Phytoactinopolyspora mesophila: one gene and its partner. The protein of the gene in region 2 interacts with the protein of the main gene of each other region in a pairwise test. Links are inferred from orthologs where the notes say so. Each region holds a gene or a part of one and is shown on either strand. Other genes may lie near its edges. The genes, in order: rlmB and F7O44_RS10675.

Region 1 (14,781 bases), on a different replicon or contig from region 2:
GCACCGGCCACGGAAGCGGCGCTCGCAGAATCGCGATGGCCACCGCGAGCGCCAGACCTCCGAGCAGCCAGCCACCAGGGATATCGCTGAACCAGTGGTAGTCGAGCAGTGTCATCAACATGCCCACGACGAACACCGCGCCGAATGCGACAGCCAACCAGTGCCGGAACAACCGGCGATTGGGTCGTCCGCCCCATGCGCTGAAGAGGACCACCACGATGAGAATCCAGGTGAGTGTGGCGTTGGCCGTGTGCCCGGATGGAAACGCCTGGCCCTCGCCGTGGAGGATGTCGATCCCGGTGTGCGGCGGGGTGCGGGACAAGCTGAACTTGATCCAGTAGCCGACGAAGAAGACGGTGGCCAGGCCGGCGCCGATGGCGATGAGCGGGCGGATATTGCGCTGGTTCCACGCTACCCATGCCCCAGTTGTCACCAGGATGGGCAGGGTGTAGAGCCGCTGGCCGCCCAGGCTGGCGATGCCGTTGAGAATGCCGCGGGCGATGCCTGAAGGTTGCCGCGGATCGACGTAGCTGTGCAGGGGCCAGTCCCAGGCGATGGCCGGTCCGCGCACCACCACCTGCCAGGTCAGCAAACCCAGCAACGCCGCGCTAGTGGCGCCGAGGATCAGCGGCAGTACCCACCACCGGGTGTTCTCCTGGTCGCCGGGCACCCGAAGGTGCATGTCAGCGCCATTCTCCGGCTTGCCGGCGGCAGGCAAGCCGGGGTCGCGATGATCCGGTTCGGACCGATCGACGTCGGACACAGGTGCTGCTCCACGGGTGTTCGGGGTCTGGGACAGTGCCGATAGCGGCCAGACTAGCTACCCTTGTCCGGTGAGTTTCCGCCTGTACGACACCGCCACGCGTCAGATCCGTGATTTCCTTCCCGTCAATCCGGGCAAAGTGGGCATCTATCACTGCGGTCTGACGGTACAGGGGCCTCCGCACGTGGGCCACATCCGGAAAGAGGTAGTTTTCGATGTCTTGCGGCGTTGGTTGGAGTATCGCGGTCTCGAAGTGACGATCGTGGCAAACGTCACCGACATCGACGACAAGATCTTGAACAAGTCGGCGGCCGAAGGTTATCCGTGGTGGGCGTGGGCCTATCAGAACGAGCGAGCGCTCGACGCCGCCTATGAGATCCTGGGCTGCACACCGGCCACCTACCAGCCCCGGGCAACCGGACATATTCCGGAGATGGTCGAGCTGATGCAGGAGCTGCTGAAGCGCGGACACGCATATGAGGGCACCGACGGCTCCGGCGACGTCTACTTCGACGTGCGGTCGTGGCCCGACTACGGTGAGCTGTCCGGCCAGAAGATCGAAGAGATGGAGCACGCCGCCGACGCCGACCCGCGGTGCAAGCGCGATCCACGCGACTTCGCCCTCTGGAAGGGCTACAAACCGCATGAGCCGGTCACGGCATCCTGGCCGACGACGTTCGGTCGAGGCCGCCCGGGGTGGCACCTTGAATGCTCCGCGATGGCGGCGAAGTACCTCGGCGAAGAGTTCGACATCCACGGCGGCGGTCTCGACCTGCGCTTCCCGCATCACGAGAACGAGCTGGCCCAGTCACGCGCGGCAGGCCAGCGCTTCGCCCGGTATTGGATGCACAACGCCCTGGTGACTCAAGCCGGCGAGAAGATGAGTAAGTCGCTCGGCAATTCGCTGCTGGTGTCGGAGGTGATCCGGCGGATCCGTCCGGTCGAGCTGCGCTATTACCTGCTGGCGGCGCACTATCGGAGCAACATCGAGGTCTCGGACGAATCGATGGCGGCCGACGCCGCCGCGTTCCGTCGGCTCGAAGGGTACGTGATCCGTGCCGCGGAGTTCGTGCCGGGTGTCGCGCCCGCTGACAAGGTCCCGCGTGAGTTCGCCACGGCGATGGACGACGATCTGTCGGTGCCGCAGGCGCTGGCGGTGCTCTTCGACTCCGTCCGGGCCGGCAACAGCTACCTTGCCGCCGACCAGCGCAGCGAGGTCGCGCGGAATCTCGCCGACGTCCGGGCCATGCTGGGTGTACTGGGGCTCGATCCGCTCGCCGAGCCGTGGGTCGGCCTGGATTCGGTGGGTAGCTCCGGCGACCGGCTGCGCCGCGTCGTGGAGGGTCTGGTCGACACCTTGCTGGAGCAGCGGCAGGAGGCGCGCAAGCGCAAAGACTTCGCCGCGGCCGACGCACTTCGGGACCGGCTCGGCGAGCTGGGTATTGTCGTAGAGGACGGACCGTCCGGAACACGGTGGGAGCTGGCTGACTGATGCCTGGAAATTCGCGACGACGCGGAGCGATGCGCAAGCCCGGCACCAAGAAGGGCATGCAGGTGGGCTCCGGTGGTCAGCGCCGTCGTGGTTTGCAGGGTAAGGGGCCTACGCCACGGGCCGAAGAGAGAACCAGCCATCCGGCGGCGCGACAGTCGGCGAAGAAGCAGAAGTCCGGCGCCACGCAGACGCCCCGCAGGTCGTCCACCGAGCGTGGTCGCCCGGGCACGACTGAAACCGTAGCGGGGCGCAACTCCGTCGTGGAGGCGCTGCGTGCCGACGTGCCGGTCAAAGCGCTGTACGTGGCTGAGCGGATCGATAACGACGACCGCGTGCGGGAGGTCCTGCGCATCGCGTCGGATCGCCGGCTTCCGTTGCTGGAAGCGCCGCGATCGGAGCTGGATCGCGTCACCGGCGGCGCCGTGCATCAAGGCCTGGCGCTCACGCTTCCGCCGTATCAGTACGCCGAGCCGGCAGACTTGCTCGAGACGGCTCATGAGGCTGGCGAGTCGCCGCTGGTTGTCGCGCTCGACGGCGTCACCGATCCGCGCAACCTGGGTGCCGTCGTCCGATCTTCGGCCGCGTTCGGCGCGCACGGCGTCGTGGTGCCGGAACGTCGCAGCGCTGGTATGACAGCGGGTGCATGGAAGACATCCGCCGGCGCGGCCGCGCGGCTTCCGGTCGCCCGAGCCGTCAACTTGGCCCGGCAGCTGCGCGCCTACCAGGACGCGGGCCTGTTCGTCGTCGGTCTCGACAGCACGGGTGAGATGGAGATCGCCGACGTCGCGGCGTTGACCGAACCCCTGTGCCTGGTGATCGGCTCGGAGGGAGCGGGCATGTCGAGGGTGGTCAGTCAGGCCTGTGACCTCGTGGTGAGAATCCCGATCACACGCGAGGTCGAGTCGCTGAACGCGGGTGTGGCGGCCGGCGTGGCCCTGTACGAGATCGCCCGTGCGCGTAGCTGAATCCGTCTCCTCAGTTCACTGAGCATGCCAGCGCATCGAATGCGCTATGCTTGCGGCTGCCCTCGCGGGGCTTGTGATGCGGGTCACCACCTGCCATCGCGGCCCGCTGAGGCAACGACCACCGTCGGCGGGGCGATCTCCGGCCGGCGCGCGAGCCGTGGAGGTACAAGGACGTGCCAGTCGAACGTATGCTGCCCACTCCCGAGTCCAAGGATCTGCTATCGCTGGTCAGGGACATCGCCGACTCGGAGTTGGCGCCCAGGGCCGACGCCGCCGAGGCGGCCGCCGAGTACCCGCGGGGGCTGGTGCGCCTCTTGGGTCGATCCGGTTTGCTCGGGTTGCCCTACAGCGCCGATTACGGCGGTGCCGAGCAGCCTTATCAGGTCTATCTCCAAATGCTCGAGGAGATCGCGGCGCGCTGGGCGACGGTAGCGCTCACCGTCAGCGTCCACACGCTCTCATGCTGGCCACTTGCCGCATACGGCACTCTCGAGCAGCGCAAGCGCTGGCTGCCGGATATGGTCGGCGGCGAGTTGCTCGGCGCGTACTGCCTCTCGGAGCCGCATGCGGGTTCGGACGCAGCCGCGCTGTCCACTCGCGCCGTCAGCCGCGGTGAGGACTACATCCTGAGCGGCACCAAGGCGTGGATCACCCATGGTGGGCATGCCGACTTTTACACGGTGTTCGCCCGTACGTCCGACGATGGTCCACGCGGTATCTCTTGCTTCGTGGTGCCTGCGGATTCCGAAGGGCTGTCTTTCGGTGCTCCAGAGAAGAAGATGGGCCTCACGGGCTCGCCAACCACTCTGGTGCACTTCGACGGTGTCCGTGTTCCCGGCGAGCGCCGAATCGGTGAAGAAGGCGCCGGCTTCGGGCTCGCGCTGGAGGCACTCGACTCCGGCAGGCTAGGCGTGGCGGCTATCGCCACCGGCCTGGCCCAGGCCGCGCTGGACGCTGCCGTGGCCTACGCGAGGCAGCGCGAGCAATTCGGCCGGCCGATCATCGGTCATCAAGGGCTGGGCTTCATGCTGGCCGACATGGCCGTCGCGGTGGAGTCGGCCCGCGCCACCTATCTCGTGGCTGCTCACCGGCGAGACGCCGGATTGCCGTACCGGCATCAGGCCAGCGCCGCGAAGCTGGTCGCCACCGACGCCGCGATGAAGGTCACCACCGACGCGATCCAGGTCTTCGGCGGGGCCGGCTACACCCGGGACTTCCCGGTGGAGCGCTACTTCCGGGAGGCGAAGATCATGCAGATATTCGAGGGCACCAATCAGATTCAGCGCATGGTGATCGCCCGCAGTCTCGAACGAGGGGACACGACCGAGCGCTAACGGTCACACTCAGACGCCCAGTCTGGGTCGTAGTCCTGGTGGTCGTCCCATGCGGTGGCCAGGATGCACAGCACGATGGTGGCCGCGCTGCCCATGCAGGGCGGTTCCTCTTCCATCTCACGCCAAGTGGCACATTGTTCGATCAGAGCGCGCTTGGCGGCAATGTCGGCGAGCACCCGTGCGGGCGAGTGCAGGGCTACGTGCCAGCCGGCGCCTTCGAGCTCGCCTACCACCGGTGCGGCGATCACCATTTCGTCCGGTGTGACCGACACCGGCGGAGGTGGCGGCTCGAGGACGACATCTCCGCCGGTTTCGACGCCCCAACGGGCGCCGCCGACCGCGTAAGCCGCGTTGCGCGCCGCGGTCTCCATCTCCTCGAGCCGGGCGCGTAGAAAAGTGATCAGGTCGACGCTCATCGTGGCTTCCGTAGCTCTTCCGGCACGGTCGACTCGTCCGGTGCGGCGGTGCACGAACCGCAGCTCGCGCATTGGGTGACATCCATGGTGAAGCCGGAGGGGAAGCGGACAGTCCGGGTTTCGAGGATGCAGTCACCGTGCCGCGGTTTCATACACCGATACTCATCCATCATTTGGTGACTCCTTCCGTTAGAGGAGCACAGTACACCTACATGCGAAGAGATATGAAGACCTATATAGAGATGGACTTCTCTATATGGGAATGGCCAAGGCTATATATGTGAAAGACCGTGACGTCGAGCTGTGGCGACGCGCCGAACTGTACGCCGAATCCCGGCGGTTGACGATGTCCGCGCTGGTTCTCACCGCTCTAGAGCGCTTCCTGGAGAGCGCCGAGCGTGAATGAATCGCGACGTCCAGGCGTCATCCATCCGCCCGGGCATGACCAACCGAGCTTCGCCCCGGCCGGCGCGTCACCCGCAGTGACGGCCGAGTACCACTAGCGACGCGAACTTCCGGTCCGCGTCACTAGAACTGGTCCCACGGGACGCGAAACGGCTGTGTCTCCTCCGGATCTTCCGAGGTGCCGCCGAGGATGGCCAGCTCGTCGGGCTTGTGACGGAGCACGTTCTCGACGTAGTCCTCAGCTGCTTCAGCGATGCCGACGTCGTGGCCGGCCTGCTCCGACAGGTACCACCGATGCTCCAGGACCTCATGGAAAATCTCCGGTGCCTCGAGCTTGCCGCGGAACTCGCGGGGGATTGCCCGCACTACCGGCTCGAAGCAGTCCATGACCCATGCGTTCGCGACGATCTCCTCGTCCTCACCTTGTTGCTCGGTCTCGGCGGCATAGGCGTCCAGGTCATTGAGCAGCCGTCGGGCTTGGTTCTCCTGAGCATCGATGCCGGTGAGCCGCAGCAGCCGGCGCGAGTGGTGTCCGGCGTCGACCACCTTCGGCTGGACGCGTACCGTCCGGCCCCCGATGTCGGTCACGATGTCGAGCTCGGCGACGTCGAATCCCAGCTCATTGAGTCGTTCGACCCGGCGGGCGATCCTCCAGCGTTCATTGACGTCGAACGCTTCCCACTCGGTGAGCTCTGACCACAGCGCATGGTAGCGCTTGACCACGTGGTCGCTGGTGGCGATCGGATCGACCGAGTCGTCGAGATAGCCCGCCGCGGCGAGGTCCATCATCTCGCCGGCGATGTTCACCCTGGCGATGTCGATGTCGTGGTGGCGTTGCCCGTCGCTGAGTTCGTTGTGGAGTTCCCCGGTCTCCGCGTCGACGAGATACGCGGCGAACGCACCGGCATCGCGCCGGAAGAGAGTGTTCGACAAAGAGCAGTCGCCCCAATAGAAGCCGAGCAGGTGCAGGCGGCCGATCAGCACGACAAGAGCATCGATGAGCCGTTCGACGGTGTCCCTGCGCATCATGCGAGCGAACAGGGCACGGTACGGCAGAGAAAACTGCAGATGCCGGGTCACGAGGATCGAGTCGAGTGGGGATCCGTCCGGCGCCTGCCGCCCGCTGACCACGCCGACGGCCTGAACGGACGGAACCTCGAGACGCTCCAGGTCCCGCAGCAGCCGGTACTCGCGGTCCGCGTACGCCTGTACCACTTCTTTCAGGGCGTAGATCCGCCCACCCAGCCGGGTGAAGCGGACAACATGGCGCGAAATGCCGCGAGGCAGCGCGACCAGGTACCACTCCGGCCATTCCTCGAGGGGCATGTCCCACGGCAGGTCCAGCAGCGCCTGTTGTTCCTGCGGTGTGGCCAGAATGCGCAGTTCCATAGAGCACATTGTGTACTAGTGCCCACTCAGCTCCGGCAATTGGAATCCCTCCCCGCCCAGCAGACTCGGTCGGAGGAGGCTTCGCCATTGGCCTTCCTCGCTGATGCCCACCACGCCAGGGAGGGGTTCCAATTGCCGGAGCAGAGTGGGCTGCGACCTTGGGCGTACCCGCAACTGCTGTGGTGGTGGGAGCATGGGGCCGCCATGGAGAGGTCCCAATCACCGGAGCCGATAGGTGGTATCAGCTCGGAGGCAACTGCTGGGGCGGTGGGAGCAAGGGGGCGGTCGGAGGAGGCTTCGCCATTGGCCTTCCTCGCTGATGCCCACCACGCCAGGGAGGGGTTCCAATTGCAGGAGCAGAGTGGGCTGCGACCTTGGGCGTACCCGCAACTGCTGTGGTGGTGGGAGCATGGGGCCGCCATGGAGAGATTCCAATCCCCGAAGCCGAGCCGTCGCCCCCGATGCGCTTAGAGGAACTGCGACAGGAGAAGCATGCGAAAGGGCGGGCCTGCTGGCAATCCAGCAGGCCCGCCCGTTCAACGGATAGCGTTCAGGTGATCTTTCAGTGGCTGAGGCGCTCGCCGGTCTTGACGGAGAAGAAGTGCGACTCGCCCTCGCGGACCTTGAACACGACCTTCTCACCCTTGGCCGGGGTCATCCGAGGCTCAACCCGCGCAATGACGGTGTCGCTACGCATCCGGTCCGTCTGCTCGGCAGCCTTCGGCCCCGTGGGGTGCGCGTAGACGAACGCGTCGGAGCCGAGCTCCTCGACGACGTCGACCGTGACCGGGATGCCGCCGGTGTCCTCGCTGGACACCGGCACCAGGGACTCCGGACGGAATCCGATCGTGACGGTGTCCGAGCCTTCGGCCTTAACGGTGCTCAGCACCTCCGGGGGAACCGAGACGTCGGCTTCGCCGAGCTTGGCCCGACCACCTTCGACGAGGTCGAACGTGGCGATGTTCATGGCCGGCGAGCCGATGAAGCCGGCCACGAAGACGTTGGCCGGAGTGTCGTACAGGTTCAGCGGGGTATCGACCTGCTGGAGCAGCCCATCCTTGAGCACGCACACGCGGTCGCCCATGGTCATGGCTTCGATCTGGTCGTGAGTCACGTAGACGGTGGTGATGCCGAGCCGACGCTGCAGCGACGCGATCTGGGTACGAGTGGAAACGCGAAGCTTGGCATCGAGGTTGGACAGCGGCTCATCCATCAGGAACACCTGGGGCTCCCGGACGATGGCACGGCCCATGGCGACCCGCTGCCGCTGACCACCGGAGAGCGCCTTCGGCTTGCGGTCCAGGTACTCGACGAGGTCGAGTAGCTTGGCGGCTTCCATGACCCGGCGCTGGATCTCGGTCTTCGGGGTGCCGGCGATCTTGAGGGCGAAGCCCATGTTGGCGGCGACCGTCATGTGCGGGTACAGCGCGTAGTTCTGGAAGACCATCGCGATGTCGCGGTCTTTGGGTGGCATGTGGGTGACGTCGCGGTCACCGATCCGGATAGCTCCGGCGTCGACCTCTTCGAGGCCGGCCAGCATCCGGAGGCTGGTGGACTTGCCGCATCCCGACGGGCCGACGAGGACGAGGAACTCGCCGTCCTGGATCTCGAGATCGAGACTGTCGACGGCGGGGACGTCCTGGCCCGGGTAGACCCGGGTCGCTTTGTCGTACGTGACTGTGGCCATGGTGCTGTGTTCCCTTCACCGGCAGGTACGTGCCGGACGATCCGTAGTGAAGTGGATAGGTATGAAGTTTTCCACCGCATGGGTGTCTTGTGACGATACACGGACGGTTGGATCGGCGCCATCGTGGGTTGTTTGCCAAGAAGGGCTTTCGCTACCGCCCGATACGCCGTACGGTGCAAAAGCACGAGGTGTGCTCCGAGACGCTCAGGAGGCTCCCCATGCACGTATCCGATTTGATTCGCGCCAAGGGCAGTGATGTCGTCACCGTGTCGCCGGACGACGACATCCGCAGGCTGCTCGCGGTTCTGGCAGAGCACCATATCGGCGCCACGGTCGTGGCGGCCGGCGACGGCTCCATCGCGGGCATCGTTTCGGAAAGAGACGTGGTGCGGGCGATGGCCCGGCAGGGCGCGTCGATCCTGTCCGACCCGGTCTCGTCGATCATGACGTCCGATGTGCAGACGTGTCAGCCGGAGACCGGCCTGGAAGAGTTGTCCAGGGTGATGACCGACGGCCGCTTCCGGCACGTTCCAGTCGTCGTCGAGGGAAGGCTGGTCGGCATCGTCAGCATCGGCGACGTCGTCAAGAGCCGGATCACCGAGCTCGAGGTCGAAAGAGACTCGTTGTCCTCGTACATCCGGACAGCATCGACGTGATCAACATGAGCGAAACTGCGCCTTGGTCCTGACGGCTGAACTCCGCGGTGGACAATAGCTATTGATGTCCACTTCGTTTCGTGCCCAGGTCGTCTGGGGTGTCGGTCTGATCGCCTACATAGTGGCGGTGTTGCACCGAACGTCCTTCGGCGTGTCCGGACTCGAAGCGTCGGCTCGATTCGAGACGTCGGCCAGCGTGCTGGCCTCGTTCGTCGTCCTTCAGCTGGTCGTGTACGCCGGGTTGCAGGTCCCGGTGGGCGTCCTGCTCGACCAGATCGGACCACGACGGCTGCTCATCATCGGTGCTTTGATCATGGCATCGGGGCAGGCCGTGCTGGCGTTCGCCGAGACCGTTCCGGCGGCGGCCGGCGGCCGCATCCTAGTGGGCTGTGGCGACGCCATGACGTTCGTCAGCGTTCTCCGATTGGTGGCTACCTGGTTCCCACCGGGCAGGGTGCCGGTGCTGACCCAGGTCACCGGCCTGACTGGACAGCTGGGGCAAGTTCTTTCCGCGGTGCCGTTCGTGGCCGTGCTGAACAACTACGGCTGGACGCAGGCCTACGGTTCGGCCGCCGCGCTCAGTGTGGTGGTCGCCGTCGTGGCCATCGCGACGTTGAGGGACTCCCCGGAAGTCCGCGCATATCCGATTCAGGTGAATACCTGGAGCGGAGTGGGCAGCGACCTGATGACCGCCTGGCGCCATCCCGGTACCCGGCTCGGGCTCTGGACCCACACCACCACCGGGTTCGCGGGCATGGTTTTCGTGATGATGTGGGGGTACCCGTTCCTGGTGGCCGGGCAAGGGCTGTCTCGAGCCATGGCCGGCACGCTGCTGACGGTGATGGTGCTGGCCGGAGCCGTCGCCGGACCGTTGGTTGGTGTCCTGGTGCAGCGGCATCCTCTGCGCCGCTCCTGGCTGGTGCTTGGTGTGGTCCTGGCCAACGCCTCGGCCTGGACCGCGGTTCTGTTGTGGCCCGGCACGGCACCCTTCTGGCTGCTGGTCCTGCTGGTGCTGTCGCTCGCGCTGAGTGGACCAGGGTCGATGATTGGCTTCGACTTCGCGCGGACATTCAACCCACCCAACCGGCTCGGGACCGCCACCGGAATCGTCAACGTGGGTGGGTTCACCGCGGCCTTGCTATCGATTCTCGCGATCGGTGTGGTGCTCGACCTGCGCAGCGGCGGCACCGCGACCTACGAGCTCGACGATTTCCGGATCGCCTTCAGCGTCCAGTACGTGGTCTGGGTCGGTGGCCTACTCGGCATTCTCCGGACCCGCCGCCGGGTGCGCCGCAGGATGGCAGAGCACGGCGTCGTGGTGCCCCCTATCCGCGAGGTCATCGCCCGGCGTCGTCGCCATCGCCGCGGCCCGTAGGCGGCTCCGGCAAGTGGGTCTCTCCTCGCCCAGCAGACTCGGTCGGAGGGGCTTCGCTATCAACCTCCCTCGCCAGCTGATGGTCACGCTTGCCGGCTCCCTCGTGCCTCGTCCGCCGCCTCGCCGTTCGACATGCCCACCACACCATGGAGAGACCCATTTGCCGGAGCACCTGACTGCGTGATCATGGGAGGTTCGGGATAGCCGCGGCCAGGAGGGCACGCACACGATGCAGGTTCTCCTCGAACACCTGGAAGACCGTTTCCTGGGTGACCGGTTGTACGCCGGGATCGTCGTCGAGACCGGCGTCGTAGTCGGTGACGAGTGCGATCCCGGCGAAGGGAATCCCGGCTTCACCCGCGAGGGCCGCTTCCGGATACTGCGTCATGTTGATCACGTGCCAGCCGGCGGCGCGATAAGCAGCGGACTCGGCACGGGTGGAGAACCGCGGACCATTGGTGACAACGACGGTGCCGCCGTCGTGCACCGTGACGCCGGAGGCTCGTGCGGCGTCCAGGAGCACCTCGCGCAAGCGTGGATCGTACGGGTCCGCGAAGGGAAGATGCTGAGGACCTTCGTCGAAGTGGTCGTAGAAGGTGTCGGCCCGACCCCGCGTGCGATCAACAAGCTGGTCCACGACGACGAATTCGCCGGGACCGATCTCTGAGCGCAGCGAACCCGCGGCGAACGGCGCCACCAACGCGCGGACGCCGAGTTGGCGCATCGCATCGACATTGGCGCGGTAGTTGACTCGATGTGGCGGGAATTGATGCCGCACACCGTGCCGGGGCAGGAAAGCCACCTTGATTGGGGAACCGTTCGCCGGGCGGAACGTAGCGATGGTCACCGGGGCCGATGGCTGACCCCAGGCGGTGTCCAGGCTGACCGTTTCCAGATCCGCCGCCTGTTCCGACACGAAGGTATAGAAACCGGATCCACCGAATACGCCGACGTCTGCGCTTTTCAGGTGAGGTTTGTTGTTCATGTGGTTCCCCCGGGTGCGGTCGTGGGGTGCGGCCGGTGAGGCCGTGGGGTGAGCATGTCAGACGTACTCATCGCGTCCGTGCCGCCTCGCGTGCCCGGATCAGATGCGCTCGCATGTCCATCACGGCGCGCATTGTGCCCCGTACGGTGCCGGTGACCTTACTCCGGCCAACCCTGCGGCGGTATGGCACAGGCACTTCGGACACTCGCCAGCCGGCTTGACCGGCTCGTAACACCATTTCCAGCGGCCAGCCGGAGCGGCGGTCGGTGATCCCGAGTTCCAGGAGCGGCTCTCGCGCAGCGGCTCGCATCGGGCCGATGTCGCTGATCTGGGCTCCGCAGTACCGGTTGACCTGCCTGGCAAGATACCGGTTGGCGAGCCGGCTGTGCATCGAGAGTGCGCCGTCGCCGGCTTGCCGGGCGCCCAGCACGAGATCGGCGGTGCCGGTGGACACCGGCTGCGTGACCGTGGGGAGGTCGGCCGGATCGAGCGATGCGTCGCAGTCCATGAAACACACGACGGGCGTGGTGGCGGCCTCCAGCCCGGCGTAGCATGCGGCCCCGAACCCGAGCCGCGGCTCGGCCACCACCGTGGCGCCGTGGTCGGCAGCGATATCCGCCGAGCCGTCGTCGGAGCCGTTGTCCACGACGATCGGCCGGTAGCCGGGTGGCATCCGCTCGAGCACCCACCCGATCGCCGCTCGCTCGTTCAGTACCGGCAAGATGACGTCGATCACGGGGCTGCCTCCGGTGCCGGGGCGGTCGAGGTGGGGGCCTGGCAGGCATCCAGCACACGCGCGGTGTTGGAGCCCGGGATGAGTTCGGCGATGGCCTGCGCGTCAGCCGCATCGTCGAGATCGCGCAACGGCGGCAGCTCGGCGACGGTGAGCCCGAGCGAGCGCAGCCGGGAACACTGCCGGCTACCGGTGTCAGATCGGCTCATCGGTACTCCGTGGAAGGCAAGTGGATGCGGCGTGCCGAAGGCGATCGCCCACCAGCCGCCGTCTTCAGCCATACCGAGTGCGGCGTCAGCGGGGCCGTCCACGACGGTGGCGAGCGAGGCATCCAGGAGGGCGGCGGTGATCTGCGGCGTATCCATACCGATTTGCAAGCCCGGGCCACCGGCATATTCCCAAGCGGCGGCCAAGCGCTCGTTGAGCGAGCCATCCACCTGCGTGACGACCTCAAAACCGGGCGGCAGCCAGGGGCCGGGCGGGCCGTCCAGCGCGACAATGCGCCGTTCCGCGTGACACGCCGCCACCGCCGTCAGCGTGTCGGTCAGCGCGGCCTCGGCTATCGCGGCGGCCTGGTCCGGTGTGTAGGGAGGTGAAAGCCTGGTTTTCGCCTGACCGGCTACCGGCGATTTCGCCAGCAGGAGGATATGCGGCCGCTGCATGCCTTAGACGCTAGAGGCAGCCCGCGGCCCGAATCATTACGAACCGCGAAAGTCTTTGCTCGCACCGCGACGTGTGTGGTCCCGATCGGTCATCGTGAGTGGATGAACGAGAGCGCCCGTCGGATCGAGGCGCCGGATAGTGAGCGGACACACCAGCCGGACGGCTCCGGGTTCGGCGTCTGTTTCCGGCCCACGCGGCTGACGCTCCTTGTCCTGGTCGCCTGGGTGGTGCTCCTGGTGGGCGTCCGGCTGCTCGGGTTGCACGTCGTCGCCACCAGGGATGCGGATCTCAAACTCCGGGCGATCCCGTTGTACGGGGACTGGCAGTGGGGTATCAGCTGGTGGCTGCTGGCGCCCATCGTCGCCGGCTCGGTGTTCATTGCGGTCCTGCCGCCGTTGGTACAACGGTGGTCCTGGCGGGGAGTCCTGGCGGCCACGGCCGCTGCGGGTGTGGTGTTCAGCCTGGCGCTGGCGCTGGCCGAGACGCATCCGACGGTATGGTCCGACATCCACCACACCTATGCCGGGCATATCGGCTTCATCGACGACGCCGGTGGCGTCGAGCCGTTTCTCCGCGAGTACGCCGAAAGCCAGCTGATTCCGGCCTATCCGGTGCACCTGCGCTCGCACCCGCCAGGTTTGCTGCTGTTCTTCTGGTGGGCCGCCGAGGCCGGCGTGTCCGGCGTGGTGTTCCAGAACGTGGTCGCCATGGCCGGCGCCGCGGCGATGATCGTGGCGGCCCTGGCCATCCTGCGTGATGTCGCGAGCGAGCGGACGGCCCGCGCCGCCGCGCCGTTCCTGGTGGTGGTGCCCGCGGCGGTCTGGCAGACCAACGCGGACATCATCTTCGCCGGCGCCGGGCTCGCCGCAGTCGCGTGCCTGATCCTGGCCACCGGCAGATCGGGTCGCGAGACGGTGGCGTTCACGGTGGCGGGTGGGCTGCTGGCCGGAATCGCGTTGATGTTGTCTTTTGGTATTGCCCTGCTGGCCATTCCGGTCGTGGTCATCGCGGTATGGCGAAAGCGTTGGTGGGTGCTGGTGGGTGGCGGCGCCCTGGCGGCTGTTGTGGTGGCGCTGCCGCTGGTGTGGGGCTACTGGTGGGTGGAGGGTCTGGGGGCGACCCGAGTGCGGTACTTCGACGGTGTCGCGTCCGCGCGCGGATACTGGTATTTCCTCATCGCGAATCCGGCGGTGTATGCGCTGGCACTCGGGCCGGCGATCGTGGTCGCCCTGTCCCGCTTGCGCGACCGGCGGGTATGGCTGGTTGTCGGCGCGGGTTTGGCCGTGGTGGCGATGGCGAATCTGTCTGGGCTCTCGTCCGGCGAAACCGAACGGATCTGGCAGCCGTTCATGCCGCTCGTACTGCTGGCCGGGTGTGCCCTCGACCGGACCTCCGGTGCGTCCTGCGGATCGAGCGCTGGAGGCCCCGCCCTGCAGGACGCAGCGGACAGGCGGGCGCTGGGTGAGGTGCGCGGCTGGTTGACGCTGCAACTCGTGGTCACGGTGGCGCTCGTCGCAGCCTTACGAGTGCCATGGTGATTCTCCACTCACGGGAAATGCTGGAGGTGTGATGCGGGTCTTGGTGACCGGAGGGGCCGGGTTCATCGGCAGCCAGGTGGTCGAGCAACTGGTGGAGCGGGGTGCCGACGTCGTCGTGCTCGACTCTTTGGCGGCTCATGACGACGCGCCGGATTACCTTCCGCCGGTTGTCGATCTGCGGATCGGCGACCTCATGGACGAGGACACGGTTCGCGACGCCGTGCATGGCGTGGACGCGGTGTGCCACCAGGCGGCCCGGGTGGGCCTGGGCGTCGACTTCGACGATGTGACCAGCTATGTGTCCGACAACGATCTCGGCACGGCGTCCCTGCTCAGAGCCCTGTGGCGGCGCTCGTTCACCGGACGGCTCGTCGTCGCGT
Region 2 (14,611 bases):
TCGCCCACACCCGCGAGGCGATGGAAGTGGGCGACGGCCAGGTCGTGGAGATTACGCCGGATGAGGTGGTTCTCACCGGGTTCGACGGCGCCCCGGTGAAGGAGCATCGCTACCACGTCGACTGGGATGCCTCGGCCGCGGAGAAAGACGGCTACGACCACTTCATGCTCAAAGAGATCGCCGAGCAGCCCAAAGCGGTCGCTGACACACTCCTCGGCCGGATCGGCGCCGACGGCCGGCTTCTGCTCGACCAGATGCGGCTCTCCGATGAAGAACTGCGCGAGATGGACAAGGTGGTGGTGATCGCTTGCGGAACCGCGTACCACGCCGGCATGGTCGCGAAATACGCCATCGAGCATTGGACCCGCGTTCCGTGTGAGGTGGAGCTGGCCAGCGAGTTCCGGTACCGCGATCCCGTCGTCGGGCGGCGCACCCTGGTGGTCGCGATCAGCCAGTCCGGCGAGACCATGGACACGCTGATGGCCCTGCGCTACGCCCGTGAGCAAGGGGCGCGTGTGCTGGCCATCTGCAACACCAACGGCGCGACCATCCCTCGTGAGTCCGATGCCGTCTTCTACACCTATGCCGGGCCCGAGGTGGCGGTGGCCTCCACCAAAGCCTTTCTCACCCAGCTGATCGCCTGCTATCTGGTGGGGCTCTATCTCGGACAGGTCCGGGGAACCAAATGGGGTGACGAGGTCCGCTCCGTCGTCCGGGACCTTTCCGACCTGCCCTCCAAGGTGGACCAGGTCCTGGAGACCATGGAGCCGGTGCGGGCGCTGGCCCGTGAACTCTCCACTGCCACGTCAGTGCTCTTCGTCGGCCGGCACGTCGGATTCCCGGTGGCCCTCGAGGGTGCGCTGAAGCTCAAAGAACTCGCCTACATGCATGCCGAGGGCTTTGCCGCCGCCGAGCTCAAACACGGCCCGATCGCCCTGATCGAGGATGGTGTGCCGGTGGTGGTCGTGGTCCCGTCGCCGCGCGGCCGCTCGGTGCTGCACGACAAGATCGTCAGCAACATTCAGGAGATCCGCGCCCGCGGCGCGCGCACCATCGTCATCGCCGAAGAGGGTGACGAGGCGGTGGTCCCGTATGCCGATCACATCGTCCGGGTGCCGGAATGCCCGACGCTGCTGCAGCCCGTCGTCGCGACGGTTCCGCTGCAGGTCTTCGCGTGCGAAATGGCCAGCGCCCGCGGGTTCGACGTCGACCAGCCGCGCAACCTCGCCAAGAGTGTGACCGTCGAGTAGACGGTGGAGTAACAGCCCCCGCCCGCCCCCGCGCCCCGCGCACCGCTCCGCGCCCGCCCCGCCCCGCGCACCGCGCCGCGCTTCCCCTTCTTTCTCGGAAGTTGATCATGGGCACGTGGCGCCTACTGGAGCTCCAATAGGCGCCACGTGCCCATGATCAACACGGGTCTGGCTGGGTGGGTTCTCAGCCCGGCAGTGTGACCGCGACGACGGCGACGACGAACGCGGCGCCAACCAACCCGACCATGAGCAGCGCGTGCCGGTGCAAGGCGGCGCGGTGGCCGCCGCGTTCCTCCGGCAGCGCGAACACCCGCCGCGGCCACAGCCGCCACGAAACCCGGGCGAAGACGAAGGCAGCCACCGCCAGGAGCATGCCCTCCACAGCGAAGAGCACCTCGGACGCGGTGTTCGTCTCGACAGCTGCCAATGCCCCACCGGTGGCGAAGAGTGCGACGACGATCCCGACGACGGGCCGCCGGTTGCCCGAGCCGAGCACCGTGAGGAACTCTTCCAGGGTGTCGTCGTCGGCCGCGAAGAACCGGGCCGCGCGTGGTTGCACGATCAGCAGGCTGTAGAGCATCGATCCCAGCCACACCGCCAGCAGGCCGATGTGGGCGACGGCCAGTGCGGAGGTCACCACGGCCGTCGAGTGTAGTCGGCTGCCGCGGAAGCCGAGGCCGGGCGTGCTCTACCCCAACACCGGGCAAGGGCGGCGGCTGTTTCAAGCTCAACCGCTTAGGCTGGTGCCCGTGATCGTTGGTGTGGGCATCGATGTCGTGGACATCGGCCGGTTCGCGGAGACGCTGGAGCGCACCCCAGCGCTGGCCGAACGCGTCTTCACCCCGGACGAGCGTAAACGGTCCATTCCTTCGCAAGCGGCTCGATTCGCGGCCAAAGAGGCGCTGGCCAAGGCGCTCGGCGCACCGGTCGGCCTGCAGTGGCATGACGCCGAAGTAGTCCGCGACGACGCCGGACGGCCCTGGTTCAGCGTACGGGGCACGGTCGAACGCCGATGCGCCGTTCTCGGCGTCGTCAAGGTGCACTTGTCGCTGTCTCACGATGCCGGCGTCGCGTCCGCCATGGTGGTCCTGGAGGGGGACGGGACGGGAATCGACCCGATGGGCCATCGGCCCGGAGCCGCCACCGGCCTCCGGGAAACGCGCCCGCCCGACGACGAGCGCAGCGTCGAAGGGACCACCAGATGATCGGCGCGCACCCCGTCGATGAGATCCGTGCGGCCGAAGCGGCACTGATGGCGACGCTTCCGGAGAGCGCTCTGATGCAACGGGCGGCCGCCGGGCTGGCCGCCGTTTGCGCGAGGGTATTGGGCGGCCCGTACGGTTCCCGGGTGGTTCTGCTGGTCGGCGGCGGTGACAATGGCGGCGACGCGTTGTGGGCGGGTGCCCGGCTGGCGCACCGCGGCGCGAGTGTGGACGCGGTGCTGCTTCGCCACGATCGGGTGCATCCGGCCGGCCTGGCCGCCTTCCGACGAGCTGGCGGACGGGTCGTGTCGTCCGCCGACGTACCGTTGACGCCGGAAACACAACGGGCGATCGCGCGAGCCGACCTCGTCCTCGACGGCATGCTGGGGATCGGCGGACGGGGTGGGTTACGTGACGACGCGGCACGGCTCGCCGACGCCGCTGCTGCCGAGGCCGGCCTCGTCGTCGCCGTCGACCTGCCCAGTGGTGTCGAGCCGGACACCGCGGAGCTGACCGGCCCCCACGTGCGGGCTGATGTCACGGTGACGTTCGGCACGCACAAGCTCGCGATTTTGGCCGACCCTGCGGCACAGGTAGCTGGGCACGTCGAGTTCGTCGACATCGGGCTGGCGCCGTACCTGCCCGAGCCCGTGGCCGGGATGCTCGAGCCGGTCGACGTTGCCGAGATGCTTCCCGCGCCCGAGCGGAACTCGGACAAATACCGCCGTGGAGTGCTGGGCCTGCTCGCCGGCTCGGCGCAGTTCAGAGGAGCGGCTGTACTGGCCGCCGGCGGTGCTGCCGAGGGTGGTGCCGGCATGGTCAGATTCGTCGGCCCGGATGAGGTCGCGACACAGGTATTGAACCGTTGGCCCGAAGTAGTGACCAGTGCTGACGTGGCGGACACGGGCCGGGTGCAAGCGTGGGCCGTCGGCTCCGGGCTGGGCGACGGCCGCGCCGCGGAGGTCGCCGCGGTGCTGGACACCGGGCTGCCGGTTCTGGTCGATGCGGACGGGTTGCGTCACCTGCCGGAGACCCTCGACGGGCGGGCACTTCTCACCCCGCATGCGGGGGAGCTGGCCAGGATGATGGACGCCGATCGTGGTGATGTCGAGGCCCACAGGCTGCGCTACGTTCAGGCCGCCGCACGGCGCTGGAACGCAACAGTTCTGCTCAAAGGGTCCACCACGCTGGTGGCGGCCCCCGACGGCCGGATCCGCGTCAACCCGACCGGCACCCCTGCGCTGGCCACGGCCGGATCCGGTGACGTGTTGTCGGGGCTGGCCGGTGCGCTGCTGGCCACGGGTATGGAGCCCTTCGACGCCGGTAGTGCGGCTGCTTACATTCACGGCCTGGCCGGGCAAGCCGCGGCCGAAGGTTCGGGTCTGCCCAGCGCCAGTGCGGTACTCGACGCGCTTCCCGCGGTCCTCGCCGCGCTCCACTCGGCGCGATAGCGCACGCCCCTTCCCGGTGATCGACAGTACGTTGCGGCTGTTTTACGGTGATCGTCAGTGGGATGTGGTCGCTGTTTAACAGCCGCAACGTACTGTCGATCACCGGGAAGGGCGGGGAAGAACGCGCGCGCACGCATCACCAGCCGACGCACGCCACGCGGCGTCTGCGAGAATCTGCGCTGTGGGCGATCACGTTCGCGGCGCCGTGCCGCACGCACAGGTTCTCGTCGACCTCTCGGCGATCCGGGACAACGCCGCAGAGCTGCGCGTGCGTGCCGGCTCGGCAGAGCTGATGGCCGTTGTCAAGGCGGACGGTTATGGGCATGGTCTGGTACCGGCTGCCCGGGCCGCGCAAGTTGGCGGAGCAACGTGGCTGGGCACAGCCGTGCTGGCGGAGGCTTTGGCGCTGCGCGCCGCGGGTATAGAAGGCAGGCTGATGGCCTGGCTCTGTGCGCCGGGAGAGCGGTGGACCGATGCGCTGGCTGCTGACGTCGATGTCTCCGCCGCGGCCCCCTGGGTTGTTGCCGAGATCGCCGACGCCGCCCGGGAGACCGGCCGGATCGCCAGGCTGCATCTGAAGATCGACACCGGTCTGGGCCGCTCTGGCTCGACCGAAGCCGACTGGCCGGGGCTGGTCGACGTCGCGTTGAAAGCACAAGCGGAAGGCCTGGTCAACGTCGTGGGGCTGTGGTCGCACTTCGCGATCGCCGACGCGCCCGAGCACCCCGCCAATGTGGCGCAGGTCGAGACGTTCCGGTCGGCCGTCGCGCTGGCCGAAGCCCGCGGGGTGCGCCCGGAGGTCCGCCACCTGGCCAACTCCGCGGCGACCTTGATGTCTCCGCACACGCATTTCGACCTGGTCCGGACCGGACTCGCCGTCTACGGACTGTCGCCGCTTGCGGACGTGGTCTCGCCGGGTGATGTCGGCCTGCGGCCCGCAATGTCGGTGCGAGCGAGGCTGGCCCTGGTCAAGCGGGTAACCGCGGGCCAGGGTGTGTCCTACGGCCATTTCCATGTGACTGATCGCGAGACCAACCTGGCGCTCGTGCCACTCGGATATGCCGACGGCGTGCCCCGGCACGGATCCAGCGGCGACGGCGGACCGGGCGGACCAGTCCTCATCGGTGGCAAGATCCGGCGGGTCGCCGGGCGGGTGTGTATGGATCAGTTCGTCGTCGATGCCGGGGACGATCATCTGCAGGCAGGGGACGAGGTCGTGCTCTTCGGCGACGGCACCTCGGGTGAGCCGACGGCGCAAGACTGGGCGCAGGCCTGCCGCACTATCTCGTACGAGATAGTCACCCGCTTCGCGCCGCGGCTGCCACGGACGTACATCGATCGCGAGGCGGCACTTTGAGCAAGCTCGTCACCGCCGGCAAGACCGCCGGAGCGGTCGGAGCGCTGCTTGGCGTCGCGACGGCAGGCGCGGCGGTGGGTTTCGCCGCGGAGCGTTACGTGATGGGCCGGTCGCTGCGCAAGGATGATCCCTATGCCGACGAGCCGTTCGGGTCGCTCCGCGGCAAATCACAGATCGTCGTCGCCGACGACGGCGCCCCGCTGTACGTCGAGGTGGACGAACCGGACGGGCCGGCCGACGTCACCGTTGTTTTCAGTCACGGATACGCGCTGACCCAGGATTCGTGGCATTTCCAGCGCCGGGATCTGCGCGGCCGTACCCGCCTGGTCTTCTGGGATCAGCGCAGGCACGGCCGTTCGGGAGGTGCGGCCGACGACGACGGCGACGAGGTGGTGGTCGATCGCGACACGATCCGTGCGGAACCTCGGCAGAAGATCGTCCGGGAACGGCTCGCTGCCGACTTGAGCGCGGTTCTGGACGCCACCACACCACGGGGGCCCGTGGTCTTGGTCGGGCACTCGATGGGCGGGATGACCATTCTGGCGCTGGCACTGGAGCGTCCGGAGCTCTTCGAGGATCGTGTCCGCGGCGTGGCGCTCATCGCCACCAGCGCCGAAGGTCTCAACGCATCGACTTTCGGCCTGCCCACGCCGTTCGGGCGGCTGGCTACTCGCTCGGCGCCGGGTCTCGTGGCCGCCTTGGCACGCCGGCCGGAGCTGATCGAGCGAGGCCGGCGCGCGGGTAGCGACCTCGGCTACGTCATCACCCGCCGCTACTCGTTCTCCCGGGGCGCATCGCCGGCTCTCGTGGAGTTCACCGCCCAGATGAATGCCTCGACGCCGGTGGACGTCCTCGCCGAGTTCCTGCCGGTGGTTTGGGGGATCGACGCGCACGCCGCGCTCCCGGTCCTCGCGGGTATACCCGGTCTGGTGATCGCCGCGGAGAACGACCATTTGACGCCGCTGCGGCACAGCCGTGACATCGCGGAAGGGCTCCCGTTGGCTGAGTACGTCGAAGTCGCTGACTCGGGGCACATGGTTTTGCTGGAACGCGCCGGGCTGGTCACCGACTACCTGGATACCCTGATCGAACAAGTTCGCCGCGGGCCGCGTCCTTCCCGGCGGTCCCGGGCCAGCGTGCTTGCGCTCTGGAGACGGAAATGATCGAACTCGACGTGGTGTCCGCCGACGAAATGGCCAGCTTGGGCACCCGGCTGGCGAAGTCTCTGCGGGCCGGCGATCTCGTTCTGCTTGGGGGAGCGCTGGGTGCCGGCAAGACCACCCTCACCCAAGGGCTGGGCGACGGGCTCGGAGTACGCGGGCCGATCACATCGCCGACGTTCGTCATCGCCCGGGTGCATCCGTCACTGGTGGACGGCCCACCTCTAGTGCATGTCGACGCCTACCGCCTCAGCGGTTGGGACGAACTCGAGGACATCGACCTCGAAGCGACCCTCGATGAAGCCGTGACCGTCGTCGAATGGGGCGAAGGGCTCGCGGAGGGCCTGGCCGGTGAACGCCTGGAGATACACATCGATCGCTCCGCGCATGCCGGCCACGGCGCCGGCGAGCCGCGCCGCGTTCGTATTGCGGGAATCGGCATCCGCTGGGACGACGCCCAACTGCGAGCGGCGTTGTCAGTGTGACGTGGTAGAAACGGCGACATCCGACATGGCGCCCAAGCGGTTGAACGGTGGTCGAGGCCCGAATGACATCTGTCGAGGAACAGCTCAGCAGCGGCGCCGAGATCGTCGACACCGACTTGAGCGAGCGTGACCTGCGGGCCGAGCTAGCTGGCGAACTCGACCACCCACGGGTGTTCCGCCGCTGCGACTTCACTGAGTCCGACCTGTCGAAAGCATGGCTGGTCGGGGCCACCTTCGAGGGCTGCCGGTTCGACAACGCGACCTTGGTCGGCGCGTACCTCGACGGCTCCACGTGGAAGGGCGGATCAGCGCCGAAAGCCCAGCTCAAACGGGCCGATGTGACAGACGCCACGTTCGAGGGCGTCGACCTCGCCAACACCAACTGGGCCGGTGCCATGGTGGCTGGGACGAAGTTCACCGGCTGCCGGATGATCGGTATCCGTTTTGACGACACCCGGGGTCTCGGGTGCCAGTTCTCCAGGTGCAACCTGATGCTCGCGACGCTGTCCGGGATCAGCCTCCGTGGGCAGACGCTGGAAGGCCTGCGGCTGGATGACGCCGTCCTCGCGGGGGCTGATCTGCGAGACACGATGTGGATCGACTCCCGGCTGCGCGGCGCCGAACTCCGCGCAGCCGAGCTCGACGGTGCCGACCTGCGCGGAGCTGACCTCGGCGAGTTTCCGCTGCAGGACGCACACAGGCTCGCCGGTGCCGTCATCTCCGGTAACCAGGCCGCGGTCATCCTCGGGCATCTGGGCATCGTCGTGCTTTCTTAGAGGCCTCGCTGTCAGGCGACTCCCATACTGCGCGGCCTCTAAGTCCCGCCGCGGCGGGCATTCCGGGAATCGTGCCCCTGGGCTGCCGGACTGCGTAAACGTCGGACGGCGAGCTCGGCACCAGCCCATCCAGGGCCCAACAGAGCGACATTGGCCACCCGATTCCAGGCGCACCACGTAAAGTTAACAATCGTGCTGCTCTTAGCCCTGGACACAGCGACGCCCGCGGTGACGGTCGCTCTACACAACGGGGACCGTGTCGTCGCCGAGTCGACCACCATCGACGCCCGCCGGCATACCGAATTGCTCGTCCCCGCCATCTTCGCCGCCCTTGCCACTGCGAAGGCGGACCGCCGGGAGATCTCCGAGATCGCGGTAGGCGTCGGCCCAGGGCCATTCACGGGTCTGCGGGTTGGGCTGGCCGCCGCGCTCACACTGGGCGCGGCGCTGGACGTTCCGGTACGCGGAGTTTGCAGCCTGGACGTCGTTGCCCACGGCGTGGTGGCCGGAGGTTTTCATGACGACGGCCCATTCATGGTGGCCACCGACGCGCGCCGCCGCGAGGTCTACTGGGCCGGATACGACGCCTCGGGCCGGCGAATCAGCGGCCCGGACGTCGGACCGGCCGCCGATGCCGGTGAGATTTCCCCGGGCCTACCCGCGGCCGGCGCGGGTGCCAGGCTGTATCCGGAAGCTTTCGCCGCTGCGCTGATGCCCGAGTACCCTTCCGCAGCCGACCTCGCCTTGGCCGTGGCCGGCAAATCGATCGACATCCTCGAGCCACGCCCGCTGTATCTCCGCCGGCCAGATGTCACCCCGGCGTCGAAGCGTAAGAGCGTGCTGAGCCGAACCGCCTCATCGCTTGCGGGGCGGCAACAGCCGTGACCGTCCGGATCCGGCCGATGCGGCTGGCGGACATCGAGGCGTTGCTCCCGCTCGAGCAGGAGCTGTTCGCGGGTGACCCGCCCTGGTCGGCTCAGATCTTCCGATCTGAGCTGGCCGGGATGCCGGCGACACGATGGTATGTGGTCGCGGAGTATGAGCTGGGCCCAGCGGGCGGCCGGATCGTGCGGTCAGACGAACCAGGTCCGTTGCCACGGACCGGGCCGGACACGCGCATCGCCGGATACGCCGGGCTGCGGCTGCCGTCCATGTGGAAAGAGCCGGCCGACATCCACACCATCGCCGTGGCTACCGACGAGCAGCGGCGGGGCATCGGTAGCAAGCTCTTGGCAGTGATGGCCGAAGAGGCTCGTGCACACGGCGCGACGTCGCTCACCATCGAGGTGCGGGTGGACAACGAACCCGCGCTGGCCTTCTATACCCGGCATGGGTTCGAGCAGATCGGGGTGCGCCCTGGCTATTTCGGGGGAAACCGGGACGGCTTGGTGATGAGTCTTTCGCTATCCCGGTGATCGTGAGCGTCTCGCTGCCGTCATGACGACCTGAATCGCTCCTGAAATGGGGACGGCGGCGCTGAAATCAGCTCACGATCACCGGAGCGATGGCGCTGAGCAGGGCTCAACGCTGCCGTGGATAATCGACTCTTGTGGCCGTACAACCCCTGATCCTGGGCATCGAGACATCCTGCGACGAGACCGGCGTCGGCCTGGTCCGGGGCACTACGCTGCTCGCCAACGCGGTGGCGAGCAGCATCGAGGAGCACGCCCGGTTCGGGGGTGTGGTGCCTGAGGTTGCGAGCCGGGCACACCTGGAGGCGATGACTCCCACGCTGCAGCGTGCGCTCGACGAAGCCGGAGTCACCCTCGCCGACGTCGACGCCATTGCCGTGACCGCGGGCCCCGGGCTGGCCGGTGCCCTCATGGTGGGCGTGTCTGCCGCCAAGGCGCTGGCCATCGCACTTGGAAAGCCCCTGTACGGCGTCAACCATCTCGTGGGTCATGTCGCGGCGGAGCAGCTCGAAAACGGCCCGCTGACAGAACCGGTAGTGGCGTTGCTGGTATCCGGTGGCCACACCGAGATCCTCGAGGTCACGGACATCGCTACGGCGGCGACTCTGCTGGGGCAGACCCTCGACGACGCCGCCGGAGAAGCCTTCGACAAGGTTGCCCGCCTCATCGGCCTGCCATATCCGGGCGGGCCGCACATCCAGAAGTCGGCTGCCGGCGGCGACCCGTCGTCCATCCGCTTTCCGCGGGGCCTGACCAGCCAGCGCGATATGAACCGGCACCGCTATGATTTCTCCTTCTCCGGGCTGAAGACGGCAGTGGCCCGGTGGGTCGAGACAGCTGAGCGTGACGGTGTGACGGTGCCGGTGGCCGATGTCGCCGCGGCATTCCAGGAGGCTGTGGCCGACGTGCTCACCCACAAGGCGGTACTAGCGTGCAAGGAGCGCGATGTGCGGACGATGGTGCTCGCCGGCGGGGTAGCGGCGAACGCGCGTATTCGCGATCTCACTCGCGAGCGCTGCGCCGCGGCCGGCATCGAGCTGAGACAACCTCGGCTGTCGTTGTGCACGGACAACGGCGCCATGATCGCGGCGCTGGGCGCAGCGGTCGTCGAACGGGGTCTACCGCCGAGTTCGCTCGACTTCGGCACCGATTCTTCGCTGCCGGTCACCGAGGTGCTGGTATGAGCCGTCAGCTCCCACCGAACGATCTGGTCGCCGTGCGTGGCAGACTGCCTCGGATGAGCCGGTTGCTGACGATTACCGCCGCCGTAGCTCTGATGGTCGCCGCGTGTGCGTCCGATGATTCAACGCCGAAGGAGAGCCCGCCTGTGTCCACCTCCACGCCTACGGCCCACGAGACCACCGCTGCTTCGCCTTCGCCAGAGGCTCCGGAGCCGCTGGCGTGGGGCCCCACCACTAGTGAATACGAAGAAGCGGAATCGATCGTCGCGGAGATGTCCGTCGAACAGCAGGCCGGCCAGGTGATCGTCGCGAACTACAGCGGCTTGGAACCTCCCACCGAGCTGATCGCCGAGTTGGGTCTGGGTGGCGTCATCGTCATGGGAGACAACGTCGAGTCCCCGGACCAGCTGCGCCGGACGGCCGAGGCAGTGCAAAGCGCTGACGACCGCGGATATCCGCTGATCGTCAGTGTTGATCAGGAAGGTGGACGGGTTGCCAGAGTTCGCGAACCCGCCACCGAATTCCCGTCCTACATGACCTTCGGTGCCGCTCGGTCGGCCGACCTCGCCACGGAGGTCGCCCGGGCCAGCGGCCAGGAGCTGCGCGCCATGGGTTTCACTATGGTCTTCGCGCCTGACGCCGACGTCACCACGGGCGCGGACGACCCCACCATCGGCAGCCGCTCGGCAGCGTCGAATCCAGAGCTGGTCTCCGATCTGGTGGCAGCGTCGCTGGAAGGTTACTCCCGGGCCGGCATCGTCCCGGTCGTCAAACACTTCCCGGGACACGGATCGGTACCTGCTGACAGCCACGAAGAGCTCCCGGTGCAGACCGCGTCGCTCGAGGAACTTCAGGACCGGGATTTCATCCCGTTCAGGGAGGCTGTCGAGGCGGGGATTCCGGTGGTCATGGTCGGGCATATCGAGGTCGAAGCGGTCGATCCCGGTACCCCGTCGTCGTTGTCCAGCGACGTGGTCGGCCTTCTGCGAGACGAACTCGGCTTCGACGGACTCATCGTCACCGACGCGATGGACATGGGGGCGATCACCGAGGCCTACGGGCCGGCCGAGGCGGCCGTGCGGGCCTTGGAGGCCGGTATCGACGTCGTCCTGATGCCCGCGGATGTCCGTGCAGCCCATGCCGCGATCGTCGAGGCGGTGTCGGACGGGCGGCTGGACACCGACAGGCTGGCAGCGGCCGCCACCCGCGGCGTCGCGCTCATGTTGCACCAGCAGAAGGCCGACGAAGCTCCCGGACCGGACGCTGTCGGCTCGCACGGCGAGCTGTCCTACGACGCTTCGCTAGCCGGTATGACCATCGCGGCGGGCCAATGCGAGGGCCCCTACGTGAGCGATTCCATCGAGGTGGTGGGCGGCACCGAATTGGACCGGGCCAGGCTGACGGCAGCGGCCGAGGAGGCCGGGCTCAGCGTCGGTTCGGGCGATGTCGTCCGGTTGCTGGGCGGCACCGATCCGGGGAGCGGGGACGTCGTGGTAGCGCTGGACACGCCGTACGCGCTGGGGGCAAGCGAGGCCCCGACGAAGATCGCGTTGTATGGGAGGACGCCCCAGGCATTTGCCGCCCTGGTGGACGTGCTGCGTGGTAACGAGACGGCACACGGGCGGCTTCCGGTGGACGTCGAAGGTGCCGAGCAGCTCGGCTGCCCGGAATCACCCTCCTGACCTGAGCACTCCCACGACCCGGCTACGTCAGACGCCTGACCACTCCCACATCTCGATCACCGGGCTGAGCCGGGCTGGCCCGGCGCCTGGTCAGTGCTTGACCGGGCGTCGGGGCAGTCCGTTCGACGAGGTGGCAGGCTCAGGTTCAGCCTTCGCGTTTCGGAGCTCGCTCACGTGCTCGACGAGCTTGATGAGGACGTTCTTGCCGGACTCGCGGTCGCGGGCGTCGCACATGACCACCGGAGTCCTGTCGTCGAGGTCCAGGGCTTTGCTCACCTTCTCGGGGTTGTAATGACGGGAACCCTCGAAATGGTTGACACCCACGACAAACGGCAACCCCCGGTGCTCGAAGTAGTCGACCGCCGGGAAGCAGTCCTCGAGGCGGCGGGTATCGGCGAGGACCACGGCTCCGAGAGCGCCCATGGCGAGTTCGTCCCACATGAACCAGAAGCGGTCCTGTCCTGGCGTCCCGAACAGGTAGAGGCACAATCCGTCGCGGATGGTGATCCTGCCGAAGTCCATCGCGACCGTGGTGGTGGTCTTGCGTTCGACGCCGTTGGTGTTGTCGACGACCTGTCCTGCTCCAGTGAGTGCTTCCTCGGTATGCAGGGCGCGGATCTCGCTGACGGAGCCGACCAGCGTGGTTTTACCCACGCCGAATCCCCCGGCGACGAGGATCTTGAGGGCCACGAGGGGCTGGACGCCGTCGGGAACGGATTTAGAGTGCACGGAGGCCATCGATGACTTCCTTGAGAATATTGCTGTCAGGGATTCGGTGCGGAGCTGGTGGCGTGATCTGGACATGGCCGGAGTTCAAGAGATCTCCGAGCAAAACCCGCACCACACCGAGCGGCAAGTTCGATTCGGATGCGACATCGGTGATGGTCTGTGGATACCGCCTGCAGATGCGCATGATGAGCTGCTGTTCCGGTGAGAGCGAGGGGTCGTATGGTGCCGACGACGCCACGTGCACAGTTGCCATCAGATCGAACGACTCAGTGGTGCTCCTGGCCCGGCCCGCAGTTACTGCGAACAGCCGGACGATCGGCCCCGCGTCGTCGTCGTACCAGTGTGGGCTTGTGTCACTCATCGGCGCGCATCACTTCGGTGCGGCTGCGGGATCCAGTTGATCTGGCCGGGTCGGTACGTAGAGGTGCTCATGGACTTGTTTCACCAGCCTCGCCATCTCGTAGGCGATGAGACCGATGTCAGCGTCGGCCTCACTGAACACTGACAGGCAGGAGCGGTCGCCGGCGGCGACGACAAAAAGGAAGCCACCCTCCAGCTCCACCATGGTCTGGACAACGCCTCCGGCCTCGAAATGCATCCCAGTGCCTTTGGCGAGGCTGTGGAATCCCGAGGCTATGGCGGCGAAGCGTTCGCGGTCTTCCCGGCTTAGTTGATTCGAGGCGCCGACCGGCAGGCCGTCGCCCGAAAGCACGACTGCATGCCGGATCTGGGCTACGCGACCAACTAGATCATCGAGCAGCCAGTTGAGCTCGCCCGACATGTGGGTGGGCTCGGTCATCGGTTCTCTCCCTCTTGCGGCGACTCGTCTTGTTTCTCGGATTGCCCTCGGAGCCACCCGTTACGCAGCGCAGACAAGGTGGCGCGTGCCTGATCGGGTGTCCGGGTCGGGTTTTCGCTCGGCGACGGCGTGCTGGGTGGCGGGGGCGGGGGATCGCTCCGGAGCTCTGGACGGAGACTGGCGCGACGGACCCTGCGTGGGAGGTCATCGACCTCGGCGTCCTGGGGTGCCGCGTCCTCGCGAGACGTCTGTCCGGTAAGAGCCTTGGCGGTTTCGCGAACGGCCTGCAACCCGGGTTCGGTCGCCGGGCCCGACCGCGGATCGGGGACGGCGGACAGCGATCCGACAGCAGTCAACTGGGCCCTTTCCAGGTCGGGTGCCGGCTCTGGAGGCGGTATCTGCTCCGTCATGGTCCGATCGAGCAGGGCGTCCGGGATCAAAACGATGGCAGTGACGCCTCCGTAGGCCGAGCGCTGCAGCGTCACCTCAACATTATGACGGCGCGACAGCCGGTTGACCACGAATAGGCCGAGCTGGTCGGCTTCGAGGAGGTCCACCTGGTCGGTATCCCGGATCCGGCGGTTGGCATCGGCCATCGCCTGCTGGCTCATGCCGAGACCACGGTCTTCGACCTCGAGCGCTAGGCCGGTGCCGACTACTTCGCCGCGGACGACAGCCTTGGTGTGGGGCGGCGAGAAGACCACCGCGTTCTCCACCAGTTCGGCGATCAGATGGGTCAAGTCCGCGACCGCGGTGCCCGAGATCCGGACGTCCGGGATGTTCGCGACCTCGACACGGGTGAAGTCCTCGACCTCGGCCACGGCGCCACGCACGACGTCCATCATGGGGACCGGGTTCCGCCAGCGACGGGCCGGCGGCACCCCGGAGAGAATGATCAGACTCTCGGCTTGGCGACGCATGCGGGTGGTCAGGTGGTCGAGGCGGAACAGGTCTTCCAGCTGGTCCGGGTCCTCGATTCGGCGCTCCATGCTGTCGAGCAGCGCGAGCTGCCGGTGCAGCAGGACCTGGCTCCGACGCGCGAGGTACACGTAGACGCCGGAGATGCCCTTGAGCACATCGGAGCGCTCGATCGCGGCTTGCACCGCGGAACGGTGAACGGCGTTGAG

The links.
Region 1: the proteins of F7O44_RS10675 (region 2) and rlmB interact in binary tests that used the Escherichia coli proteins (3 or more experiments, as listed by UniProt). The link is inferred for Phytoactinopolyspora mesophila from one-to-one orthologs.

Annotation. Positions count from the first base shown.
Region 1 is NZ_WLZY01000004.1:311,303-326,083, forward strand. Bases 1,238-4,237 are described here. They hold rlmB (23S rRNA (guanosine(2251)-2'-O)-methyltransferase RlmB), read left to right. Parts: upstream 1,238-2,254; coding sequence 2,255-3,220; downstream 3,221-4,237. Other genes in these bases: cysS (cysteine--tRNA ligase), read left to right, coding at 1,238-2,255; F7O44_RS13825 (acyl-CoA dehydrogenase family protein), read left to right, coding at 3,394-4,237. Outside these bases: F7O44_RS13810 (phosphatase PAP2 family protein), read right to left, coding at 1-763; more of cysS, read left to right, coding at 834-1,237; more of F7O44_RS13825, read left to right, coding at 4,238-4,554; F7O44_RS13830 (DUF6221 family protein), read right to left, coding at 4,551-5,042; F7O44_RS31135 (hypothetical protein), read left to right, coding at 5,251-5,376; F7O44_RS13835 (DUF4032 domain-containing protein), read right to left, coding at 5,499-6,764; F7O44_RS13840 (ABC transporter ATP-binding protein), read right to left, coding at 7,327-8,451; F7O44_RS13845 (CBS domain-containing protein), read left to right, coding at 8,670-9,107; F7O44_RS13850 (MFS transporter), read left to right, coding at 9,172-10,482; F7O44_RS13855 (MTAP family purine nucleoside phosphorylase), read right to left, coding at 10,667-11,467; F7O44_RS13860 (glycosyltransferase), read right to left, coding at 11,535-12,200; F7O44_RS13865 (TIGR04282 family arsenosugar biosynthesis glycosyltransferase), read right to left, coding at 12,200-12,862; F7O44_RS13870 (hypothetical protein), read left to right, coding at 12,965-14,401; F7O44_RS13875 (NAD-dependent epimerase/dehydratase family protein), read left to right, coding at 14,433-14,781. UniProt on the Escherichia coli protein: Specifically methylates the ribose of guanosine 2251 in 23S rRNA.
Region 2 is NZ_WLZY01000003.1:179,260-193,870, reverse strand. The notes cover bases 1,848-4,677. They hold F7O44_RS10675 (NAD(P)H-hydrate dehydratase), read left to right. Parts: upstream 1,848-2,451; coding sequence 2,452-3,903; downstream 3,904-4,677. Other genes in these bases: alr (alanine racemase), read left to right, coding at 4,085-4,677; F7O44_RS10685 (hypothetical protein), read right to left, coding at 1,848-1,890. Outside these bases: glmS (glutamine--fructose-6-phosphate transaminase (isomerizing)), read left to right, coding at 1-1,250; more of F7O44_RS10685, read right to left, coding at 1,435-1,847; more of alr, read left to right, coding at 4,678-5,260; F7O44_RS10665 (alpha/beta fold hydrolase), read left to right, coding at 5,257-6,423; tRNA (adenosine(37)-N6)-threonylcarbamoyltransferase complex ATPase subunit type 1 TsaE, read left to right, coding at 6,420-6,905; F7O44_RS10655 (pentapeptide repeat-containing protein), read left to right, coding at 6,968-7,681; tRNA (adenosine(37)-N6)-threonylcarbamoyltransferase complex dimerization subunit type 1 TsaB, read left to right, coding at 7,874-8,566; F7O44_RS10645 (GNAT family N-acetyltransferase), read left to right, coding at 8,563-9,096; tRNA (adenosine(37)-N6)-threonylcarbamoyltransferase complex transferase subunit TsaD, read left to right, coding at 9,231-10,277; F7O44_RS10635 (glycoside hydrolase family 3 protein), read left to right, coding at 10,274-11,956; F7O44_RS10630 (GTP-binding protein), read right to left, coding at 12,047-12,694; F7O44_RS10625 (DUF742 domain-containing protein), read right to left, coding at 12,675-13,046; F7O44_RS10620 (roadblock/LC7 domain-containing protein), read right to left, coding at 13,056-13,484; F7O44_RS10615 (sensor histidine kinase), read right to left, coding at 13,481-14,611. UniProt on the Escherichia coli protein: Bifunctional enzyme that catalyzes the epimerization of the S- and R-forms of NAD(P)HX and the dehydration of the S-form of NAD(P)HX at the expense of ADP, which is converted to AMP.